DNA from 2 places in the Lysinibacillus sp. FSL R5-0849 genome. Region 1 is predicted to be linked to the other one. Evidence: riboswitches for the same ligand, from Rfam matches in the RefSeq annotation. Region 1 holds a riboswitch; the other holds the start of a gene.

Region 1 (5,717 bases):
GTATCGGCTAGTCCCATCAACATAAATAAAAACACTTCTAAAAAGATAGGCCATGTTAAATGGAATAGACTTAACTTAGTTGTTTCTTTTATTGTGTCTGCCAATACCTTCACTTCTCCTATACTTTTCTTAAAAATCTATTGTATCTTATCATAAATTTTCAGACTGTAAAGAGATTTATAGGAAGACAGCGCTTCCACATAAAAAATCCCTCTCACTAATTGTGAAAGGGATTTTATTTAGATTAAGCAATATGACTGTAATTGCTCACGCTTATCAGCCGTTAGACCAAACTCCTGCTCCAAAAAAGCTGTCTTTGAGCCATAACGATGATCCATAGCATCTAACGCTGCCTGTAAATAATCCTCACGAGCGGACATTAAAGCATAAAATTGCTGTAATTCTTGTTCATTATACTGGTGCTGGATCGTTTGAGCCATTCTTTCTACCATGGGACGCAAATGAATATTCGTATCTAAATAATCTTCCATAATGGTCTCTTCAGGTACGTCTAAAGCCAATAAAATAAGAGCTCCGCCAATTCCTGTTCGGTCTTTTCCAACTGCGCAATGATGGACTAGCCCTAAATTATCAGGGTTTTGTATAGTCATCATTAATTCTTTAAAAGAGGGATTATGAAAAGGCATTTGTGCATAAAAGTCCTTGAACATATCAGCGTTAACTACTTTATAAAACTCTCTACCACCTGTATTAGTTGGCATTTCAAAAGCATGCTTTCCCTTCGCAGGGATTTGAATATATCGAGTTTGTGGAAACACAGGATTAGGATTATGTTGTACTTCATTCGTGTCACGATAATCAAAAATTGTTTTAATACCTAATGTTTCAAATAATTCTTTATCTGTCGATGTCATTTTACCAAGTGCGGCAGAGCGATAAAATAAGCCATTTCTTATAACACGCCCATCCCTCGTTTGATATCCCCCCATATCTCGGAAATTATAAACGGCCTCAAACGGAATATTTTTTTGTATTTGCTTCACTGAACTACACCTCCCTATATTAATAAGCGTTCTTACCTTTATTCTATCGAACAAACTACATTAATACCAATTTTCACACTAGGTAATAAAATAAAAAATGCTAGCTGTAATAAACAACTAGCATTTTCTACGATCTTATTTATATAACTCTGGATACACAGCTTTAGCAACAAGCTCAACTGCTTCACCGATACGTGGACCTGGACGATTTGAGATATCTGTGTCAAGGGACTGAACTGCCTTGTTCTGAATAGCTGTTACCGTATTCCACCCATCACGAGCAAGGATTTCTCCAATTGGATTTTCTGTATAGTTGACTGTTGTTAAAATGACGTCTGGATTTCTCGCAATTACATCTTCCTCAGATATTTGCTTCCAGCCATCTAAATCTGCAAACACATTCTTTACATTTGCCGCATTTAATATTTCTTGTTGGAAAGTGCCAGAGCCTGCTGTATATATTTCTGGCTTTGGACTAATTTCTAAATAAACATTTTTTGGTGTTTTTACTTCCTTAATCTTTGTTTGCACATCAGCGATTTTTGCTTTAATTTCCTCGTTTAATGCCTTTCCTTTATCCTTAACATCCATAACAGCTGCAATTTGTTCGATATCTCCATATACATCATCAAATGTAGCCGCTGATTGAATAACAAATACTTTAATTCCTGCATCCTCGAGTGGCTTAAGTGCATCCTTCTCACCAATCGTATACGCAATAACAACATCTGGCTTTAACGCTAAAATTCGCTCACTGTTATAATTCACAGTATCAGAAACACGTTCGATTTTTTGGGCAGCTTCTGGATATGTATCATATTCAGTGGCACCTACAATTTTATCGCCAACCCCTAATGCAAATAGAATTTCTGTGTTACTTGGTTGTAAGGACACAACTGTTTTTGGTACTTCCTTAAACTCTATTTCTACACCACGATCATCGGTTACTTTGTAACTTGTTTGCTCAATTTTTTGTTCATCTTGGGTAACATTTTTATTTTTTGTATCTTCCGCAGTTCCACAACCTGCTAAAACGAGCGCTAGCAATAAAACCGATAGCCATTGTAAATTAAATAGTTTCTTCATTATTATTCACCTTTTTCTTTTTCATTGGATATGATTTACTCATAAACGGAATTTCAGCGATTCCAGCTTGTTGATTCGTATAGACAGCCATTACAAAACATACATTGGCTAATAAGCCTAAATAATCGAAGAGAATAGTCGGTACCTCTCGTTCTTCCGAAACCTTGTGTAAAGTTCGATATGATTTTTTCGCCTCACTACGACAAAGATGTAAAGCAGCAGCAGCCTCTGTTCCTTGAGGTAAAACAAAATTTTGAATCTCTTCCTTCACATGACTTACATAAAAATCATAGCGCTCACTTAACCAGGATAGATCCTCATCTGTAACTGCTAGCTTCCCACGAACCGAGCCATTCACATGATAAGCCATAGGTAAAATCTGTGTTAAATCATCTGCAACAACCTGGACATCCTCTTTCTTCACTATAGCTAGTGCAGCCCCTAAATGCGTTGTTAAACTATCTGTGCGAATCTCAAAATCGACAGTTGAAGCCTTCTCTCGCATAAAAGGATAACAAGAATAACGTGCATCTTTTTTCAACCTGCTGTCCCCCTTTTCATAATGAAAATCCTTACTTTTTTAGAACATAAAAAAACGTCGCTCCTCACGCAAAGGAACGACTAAAATAACATAATGATTGTCATAGAAACACGACACTGCCTATGTATTTGCCGTATATCCTCCTAGCTTCCGAAGAGTTGTTATACGTTCAAATAAAGGTCGGTCTCCTGGCTTGTACAACGCTCCTATATAATTAAATAAGAGCTATAAAGAACCTTCCCATTTCCTATGAAACAGTGGTTCATCTTTATAATAGTTGTACTTACAGTTGCGGAAACAGCTTCGGCTTATACCGAATTCCCGATTATGCTAGCTAGCACCTTTATTCTGCAAGAATAATTCACTTGTAAAGCAGTTTATCATAGTTTGATAGGAAAAAATAGTTGCGTACAAAAATGATAGTCGTTTTAGAAGAATTTTCATTTCCATAAAATCACTCTACTATAATACTTTTTCAATTGCTTGCTCAATATCAAGCTGTGAGTCTGTAGGCTCAAAGCGAGCTATGGTTTTTCCGCTTGCATCTACTAGGAATTTAGTAAAATTCCAGCGAATATTACGACCATCTAAAAAGCTTGGAGCAAGTTGAACAATTGCCTCAGCAAGCATTTTCTCCTGCATGCTTGCTTTTCCGAATTCACGAAAATCAACTTCATGTTTTAAATAATTAAATAAAGGATGTGTCGTCTCACCATTTACTTGGACTAGTTCAAAAATGGGAAACGAAACTCCATAGTTGACCTTACAAAGATGCGCAGTTTCCTCTCCATCTTCAGGATTTTGATGGCCAAACTGATCACAAGGAAATCCTAGAACGACAAAATTATTTTTGCCATATTTATCGTACATTTTTTGTAAGTCTTCAAATTGATATGTAAATCGGCATTGATTGGCCGTATTAACAATTAGCATCGTTTTCCCTCGAAAAGTTTCCATTGATAAAATTTCACCATTCGGCTTTCGTACTAAATAATTATAAATGCTCATTCCCTAACCCCTTTTGTCTTTTTCATATATTATAGTTGACTAATCTCCTAATAACCAAAGAGTTTGCACAAAAAACACCATCTCGTTACTAAGAACGGATGGCTGACTTATATTTCTTTTTATATTTAACATTTTGCTCTTCATTAATTAAGCGATGGGCTATGTCTAATAATTTAGGATCACTCGTTTGATCATATAATTTTTTTAAAGATACAATAATATCATAGCGAATGAGAGTAGGATGCTTTTCATCTAAACAGGTTTGAAATCTCTTGGCTAAATAAGATACGACTAAATCGCTTTGTACTTGACCTGCTAAACCAATTTTCCAAATAGCCTGTAATGTATGCCTTGCCGTGACGGGCTTTTCATCATAAGTCACAGCCCAAATCTTTAAAAAATCTTCTAATACTCTTTCTTCGGGATCACTTTTTGCAGCTAAAGCACATAAAATTTGTGCGGCAAGTGCACGTGCATGCCCATTTTTATATGTAAGCGCTTGTACAAGCTGTTCCCACACTGCATATGTCCAATCTACGGGCTCCTGCATAATTTTCATCAGTTCCTCGTAAGATTCATATTGAATATCTCGATCACGCTCTGTTAGATTACTAAAAAGTTGCAAAATCTCTTTTTCCATAATTTATCCCTACCTTTATTGTTTCAGAACGTCATAAAACTTGATTTATGTTACACTTAACTTAATTTTTTCGCAAAGAAGGTGAGTTTATGAATAAATTTAATGCTAGGAAATTGATTTTTCGATTGCTAGTGATTCTGTCCCTAATTATAGCCGCTTATTTTATTATTCCGGTATCTATGCCGTTAATATTAGCAGCTATCAGCGCATTTTTCCTTGAACCAATCGTCATGTTCTTTAAAAGGCGCTGGAAAATGTCTCGAAAAATTGCAGTTGCCTTTATATACATAGTGAGTGTCATTATAATTTCCATCATTTGCTATATTTCAATTACGCAGATCATGACGCAAATAATTTTATTGTCTAAGCAAGCTCCCTATTATATTTCCAAGCTATCAGATATGTGGCTTCATATGCAAGAAAATATTTCTAAATACACGGAAGACTTTCCACCCGAAGTAAGTACTTCGCTTCAAAAAACCACAATGGATTTCATAAAGAAAATTGAAGAAACGTTTTTAAGCTTCTTTAATTATAGCAAAGTTTCAGCCTTCTTTTCAGAGATTCCAAGTCTATTTATCAGTCTTCTCGTCTATATGATTGCCCTATTCCTATTTATGCTAGATCTGCCGAAATTGAAGCGCATTACTTATAAGTATTTAAAGCCAAACACAGCAAAGAAAATAAAAATTATTTTAAACCGTTTAAAGGATGCAACATTCGGCTATATGAAAGCACATTTATTTGTAAGCTTCATTATTGGAGGCGTTACACTTATTGGACTTTTATTAATCCAGCCTAAATATGCCATAACCATGACCATTATTATTTGGCTAATAGATATTGTCCCTTTTTTAGGCTCCATCATTATTTTAGCACCATGGGGGCTTTATCACCTTTTAATGGGAAACACATCTATTGCTGTAAAATTATTCATCTTAGCTGCTATTTTACTCATTATTCGTCGTGTAGTCGAGCCTAAACTAATGGGTGAGCATATTGGGTTATCAACTTTACCAACATTAATTGCCATGTTTATTGGTCTACAGTTATTTGGTATTATCGGTTTACTTGTCGGGCCATTTGTCATTATTTTCTTTATCGCCTTAAAGGAAACAGGCATCATAAAAGTAAATTTCAAAATTTGATACCAATAAAAAAGGTCATCTTTGTATTTTTCCCTTACAAAGATGACCTTTTTATCATGTTAATCGTCTATATAATATAGAGGCTTATTGAATTCGACCAAAGCCTACTAAATATTGATTCCACCAATCAAGTGATTCAATGACAACACCATTATTTTGAGCATCAATCATTGTGTTATTACCTAAGTAGATACCTACGTGCGCTACACCTGAGCCATAGCTAAAGAATACTAAGTCACCAACGCGTGCTTCCCCAGCAGAAATACGTTGTGTTGCTAAATATTGTTGAG
Region 2 (5,717 bases), 870 kb from region 1:
AATCGTGCCCTCAACTGCTGGTAGAATACCACTCATTACCTTTAATAATGTTGATTTCCCACTACCATTTGGCCCTAAAATGCCAAGAATCTTTCCTTTTTCAACTGTAAAGCTTATATCCTTGACGATCGGTACGTCTTCATAACCACCTGATAGATGTTCAACAACAATCACGCCCGTACCCCCTTGCCTCTTCGTTGCTTATAAAAAATATAGGAAAAAACAGGCGCTCCAATAAATGCCGTAATGACACCAATGGGCAGTTCCCTTGGCAAGATGATGGTTCTTGCAACTAAATCACAAATAATAAGTAATGTTGCCCCATTAAAAAAAGATAATGGGAGTAAATGACGGTGATCAGAGCCCCAAATCATTCTTGTCATATGTGGTACAACTAACCCTACAAAGCCAATTGTGCCTGAAACAGCAACTGCTGCTCCAGTTAGCATGGAGCCACCTACTAAAATCAAATACTTACTTTTCTTTACATTGACACCTAAATGCTTCGCTCTTTCTTCCCCATATAACAGAACATTAAGCTCACGTCTCTGAGTCCACAGCATAAGGGAACCAACAATGACAAATGGAATAATCATTTGAACATATGGCCAACCACGCATAGAAACAGAACCGAGTAGCCAGCCGATTACTTGGCGTAGCTCCTCTCCCGATAAAGCAATCATTAACGAGATTAACGATCCTAAAAATGAACTAAAGATAACTCCTGTTAAAATCAGTGTTTCCATCTTTAAAGAACGGTCTACTACTCTAGCAAAGCTCATCACAATCACCATTGTAATAATTGCGCCTATCATGCTAAAGGTAGGTAAGGCATACAAGCCTACAACAGGTATAGAAATATTTAAAAAAATTGTCATGACTGCGCCGACAGAAGCACCAGATGAAATACCTAATGTATATGGATCTGCTAATGGATTTTTGAGCAAGCCTTGGAAAGCCGCTCCCGCAATGGCGAGAGAAGCTCCTACTAGCCCCGCTAAAAGCACACGGGGCAACCGAATTTTCCAAAAGATATTGGCAGCTGTTTCATCAACTGACTGATTCCACAGCACTTCTATCGGAATATGAACAGAGCCTATAGCTACGCCACACCAGATGCTAATGATAAGAAGCGTATATGTTAATACATAGGCTGTTGCTATTTTTTTCACTTAAATACCTCAGGGTAGATAGCTTTTGCTAATTCCTCAAGGCCATCCGCTAAACGTGGTCCCTGACGGCTTGTTGTGCTTTCATCTACTTGCACAATAGCATTATTTTTCACTGCATTAATTGTATCGAAACCAGCACGCTTTGGTATTTTTGTTAAAATATCAGGTACATAACTATATGTCACCACGATGACATCTGGATTTTTTGTGATAATTTGTTCTGCACCAATTTCATACCAATTATCACCGTCTGCTGCTACATTTTTTGCATGGATCATCTCCAGCATTGCGTTCATAAATGTGCCTTGACCAGCTGTATAAATATTAGGTTCATCAGAGGCTTCTACAAAAACGTTCTTAGGTTCAACGTCTTTCACTTTCCCCTGAACCTCTTCCACTTTCGCCTTCATGTCAGCAATGATTTTTTCAGCTTCTGGTAATTTCCCTGTAGCACGCCCAAGCTGTTCAATCGTTGTATAGGTTTCATTAAAATCTTGGGCATTTTTTACAACAAATACTTTCACGCCCGCAGATTCTAGCTGTGCTATGGCTGATTCCGAAAGAGACATGCTAGATTCATGTGCAAAAACGATATCTGGCTTTAAGGCAATAATTTGTTCAATATTGTACTCCATGCCACCAACCTTATCCTTTTCAACTACCTCTGGTGGATAATCGTCGTTGTCTGTAACCCCTACGATTTCATCCTTTAAACCTAGGCCAAACAATATTTCTGTATTACTTGGAATAAGTGACACTATTTTCTTAGGAGGAGCCTCTAGTGTAATATCCTTCCCAATAGCATCCGTTATAGTCATAGGGAATGTTGCTTCTTCCGCCTTAGATGTTTCTTGTTGTGTTTGCTCTTCTGTAGGTGTGGAATTGTCTTTTTGCGCCTCTTGTCCACAAGCTGCTAGCAACCCTATCGTTAAAAATGCCGATACCCCTATTTTCCAAAATTTCTTCATGTGAATCCTCCTTCGTTGATTTGTGCGTTCATGTGTTAGAAGTATTCCTCCATCAAAATAAGACCCCTCATCTTCGAATGATGAGGGGTCAAAATCGCACCAAAAAACTGATACAAAATCCACCATCCTATCCTCGTAGGCTGTAATGTCTATGCTATAAAGGCAGGTCTCCTGGCTTGTGCTCAGTACGTTTTTTCAAGCCTTCCCGAAATCTTCAGTGGCATCATTTGAAAAAACTCACACTTACAGTGGCGGGACCGCATCGGAATTACACCGATTTCCCTTTTCACTTTACTTAAGTAAAGAACCTTTATAATATTCAGTTGATTTTATTATACATGAAATTAAAAAAAGTCGCCTCTATATCAAGGCGACTCCAAAGGTTATTAGACGATTTCAGCAAAATACTGTACGGTTTTCATCGGAGCACCGATCGTTCGTAATGACCAAGTTTGCTCTAAATAAACATCCGCTAGTTTATCATATTTCCCACCAAACTTTTGTGCCCACTCAACGGCTATGACACTTTCATATAATTGAGCCATTTTTTTGGCAACATCCTTTGCTTCAAACGTTTTTGTCGCTTCATCGAGAGTACTAAAAATTTGTAAGGTTGCCGATAGTTTAGTCAATTGCTCTTGAACGATTTTCACTAATGAATGGTCTGTTAATACTTCTAATCGCTTGCTCATCACTTGAACAAACAATTCATGTGCCCTGTATTTATCCACTAAGCGAATAAGCTCCAAAGCTAGTATATTAGCCGTACCCTCCCATACCGTCAGCACTTGCGCATCTCTCAGTAAGCGTGGTGTTACAAAGTCCTCAATATAGCCATTCCCGCCATGTAGCTCAATTGCTTCACTTGCATAATGGACCGCCTGCTCTGCCGTTTCCTTTTTCATAATGGCAATATATAAACGGTTCATGATGATGTCTTGCTCTGTTCCCTGACCACCTGTCACTTTATCGTATAATTGAATAAGATCAAAAATCGTGGCTACTTCTACATGCAGCTTAGCGGCATATTTACCCAATGTATCCTGGATCATAGGATACTGTGTTAAAGGTTTACCAAAGGTATATCGATTTGACACATAATGCTTCGCCTCTAAGAAGCCACGGCGCATAATACCAATGGATGCCACAGCATTACAAATTCTTGATAAATTAAGCGCCTCCAGCATATAATAAATCCCTTTATTTTGATCACCAACTACATAAGCGAGTGCTCCATCAAACTCAACCTCACCAGATGGAACGGCTTTCACACCTAATTTATCTTTTAGTCGTCGAATACGAAGTTGGTTAGCCGATCCATCTTCATTACGCCATGGAACTGCAAATAGAGTTAATCCTTTAGAGCCTGCTTGTGCACCCTCTATTCGTGCCAATACCATTGCAACCCCACACATCCCTGCATTGGAGGCGAAATACTTTTCACCATAGAGGCGGTATTCATTCCCCACAAGTTTTGCTTCTACTACATTCGCACCAACATCTGAGCCTCCTTGTCGCTCTGTTAAAAATGTCGCTCCCTCATATAGCTCCATATCGCCTGTTGCACAAACATGCGGTAAGAAGCGCTGCTTAACTCCTTCCTCTGCATAATGGTCTAATAAATAGGCAGTAGCCATCGTTAACGTCACAGGGCAATAAAAACCGGGCTCCGCATGTGACAGTAAATAACCTTGCGCAAAACTATAGACATAATTCCCTTTGTGACCTAGTTGGGGAATATCTTTATGCACATAGCCAACAATCCCCGTATTATATGTCTCCTCAATTGTTTTTTTGTAGCCGTCATTGACCCATACCTCTGAAACCTCTTCGCCATAGGCATTATACCTTTGAAGGCGAGGCTCTCCTTGTCGATCAGTATGTTTCGCCCTCACATCTATTGCACCCGCACATAGCTCACCAAAGTCCGTCAATTCCCGATGCGCATAAGATGAAAATTCTTTATCGAGCATCATTTCCAACACTTTTTGAAGCGTATCATCATCTGTAAAGAAATTGCTTGTGCCTGCTATTTCCTGTTGTAAAACTTTCATGCTATCTCACCTCTTGTCCTTTCAAAGATTGTTTTAAAATTTTGCCTGACGCATTCCTTGGTAGCGCTTCCACTTTTTCGAAAATTCGCGGTATTTTATACTTAGCAAGCTGCCCCTCTAAATAATCTTTTAGAGCCTCTTCATCAATATCCTGTTTAGCGGAATAAACAGCCTTCACTGTCTCTCCCCATTGTGGATGTGGAACACCAACCACTGCCGCTTCAAATATCCCCTCAAAGCTTAAAAGGCAATCTTCAATTTCTTTCGGATAAATATTGACTCCTCCCGAAATAATCACATCTTTTTTTCGATCAACAATCCAAATAAAGCCGTCTTCATCCTTACGAGCTAGATCACCTGTTTTTAACCAACTGTCTATAAAGGCCGCATTGGTTGCCGCTTCATCTCTGTAGTAGCCAAGCATATTACCCTCACCAAATAAAACGATTTCCCCTACTTCTCCTGCTGGTACATCTTCGCCACTGTCGTTAACAATACGTATCTCTGTACCTAAAGGTGCTCGCTGTCCAATACTCCCAGCCTTTCCTTCATGCTCCTTGCCAAATAGCAATGATCCACTTGGCCCCGCCTCTGTTAATCCATATACGCATGTTAAATTAGTTGTGCGGAATGACTGTTGAATGAAACGAACTTCGTTTTCAGATAAAGGTGCACCTCCATATACCCACCATTTCATGGAGGACAAATCAGCTGATTGCAATCTCGGCATCTGTGCTGTTAATAAATAAGCAACAGGTGCGCCAAAGAAATGAGTCGTTTTTTCCTGTTCAATGGAATCCATTAATAAATCTGGTGTAAAAGTTGGCGTTAACACATTTGTAGAGCCTACAAATACACCTGCCATTAAAAATAAATGCAATGGAGCCGAATGAGTTAATGGCATCATTAGCAATATACGGCTTTCAGGCTTGACCTCCATTTCAACTGCAATCATTTGTGCAACCGTTAAAATATTACGATAGCTAAACAATACGCCCTTTGGTTTCCCAGTCGTACCTGATGTGTACAAAATGGTCGAAGCATCATCTTCGTTTAACTGACATTCAATCGTTTGGGAACTGGCACTTTGAATCATTGTTTCATAATGAAGCCAGCCTGCTACTTGTTGGCCTGTTTTAATTTTTAACGGGATTACGGCAATATGCTGGACTGCCGCAAAAATGGCTTCATGTGCAATAATCACCTTTGCCTCAGCATGCTGTGCCACATACTCTACTTCTTGTAATGTAAACTTAGCATTGACTGGGACGACAATAGCACCCATTCGCTGAATAGCAAAATAGCTCACGACAAACTCTACAACGTTAGGCATAAAAATCAGAACTTTATCTCCCTGCCTTACACCCTGTTCTAATAATGCATGACTAAAACGGGTCACTTGCTCATCTAAATCATGATAGGTCACTCTTCTACCATGACAAATAACGGCTTCCTTTGTTGGATACTTACGGGCATTACGTGCTAATAAATCGGAACTATTCATCGTGCATCTCTCCCCTTAA

What was found. Region 1 has a riboswitch for cobalamin ahead of MKY80_RS21360 (hypothetical protein). Riboswitches for the same ligand answer to the same signal wherever they lie in the genome.
Region 2: linked by a shared signal. The riboswitch ahead of MKY80_RS02520 (ABC transporter substrate-binding protein) and the one ahead of MKY80_RS21360 (hypothetical protein) in region 1 are both predicted to bind cobalamin.

What each region holds. Positions count from the first base shown of each region.
Region 1 covers NZ_CP152004.1:4,319,203-4,324,919, forward strand. The annotation lists gene MKY80_RS21345 (MATE family efflux transporter) at 1-104, opposite strand, end outside; gene MKY80_RS21350 (tyrosine-protein phosphatase) at 240-1,004, opposite strand; gene MKY80_RS21355 (ABC transporter substrate-binding protein) at 1,140-2,090, opposite strand; gene MKY80_RS21360 (hypothetical protein) at 2,074-2,631, opposite strand; cobalamin riboswitch at 2,792-2,991, opposite strand; gene MKY80_RS21365 (glutathione peroxidase) at 3,094-3,639, opposite strand; gene MKY80_RS21370 (hypothetical protein) at 3,728-4,279, opposite strand; gene ytvI (sporulation integral membrane protein YtvI) at 4,369-5,427, shown strand; gene MKY80_RS21380 (C40 family peptidase) at 5,512-5,717, opposite strand, start outside.
Region 2 covers NZ_CP152004.1:521,271-526,987, reverse strand. The annotation lists gene MKY80_RS02530 (adenosylcobinamide amidohydrolase) at 1-174, opposite strand, end outside; gene MKY80_RS02525 (iron ABC transporter permease) at 171-1,172, opposite strand; gene MKY80_RS02520 (ABC transporter substrate-binding protein) at 1,169-2,140, opposite strand; cobalamin riboswitch at 2,284-2,467, opposite strand; gene MKY80_RS02515 (acyl-CoA dehydrogenase family protein) at 2,527-4,194, opposite strand; gene MKY80_RS02510 (long-chain-fatty-acid--CoA ligase) at 4,196-5,698, opposite strand; gene MKY80_RS02505 (MerR family transcriptional regulator) at 5,691-5,717, opposite strand, start outside.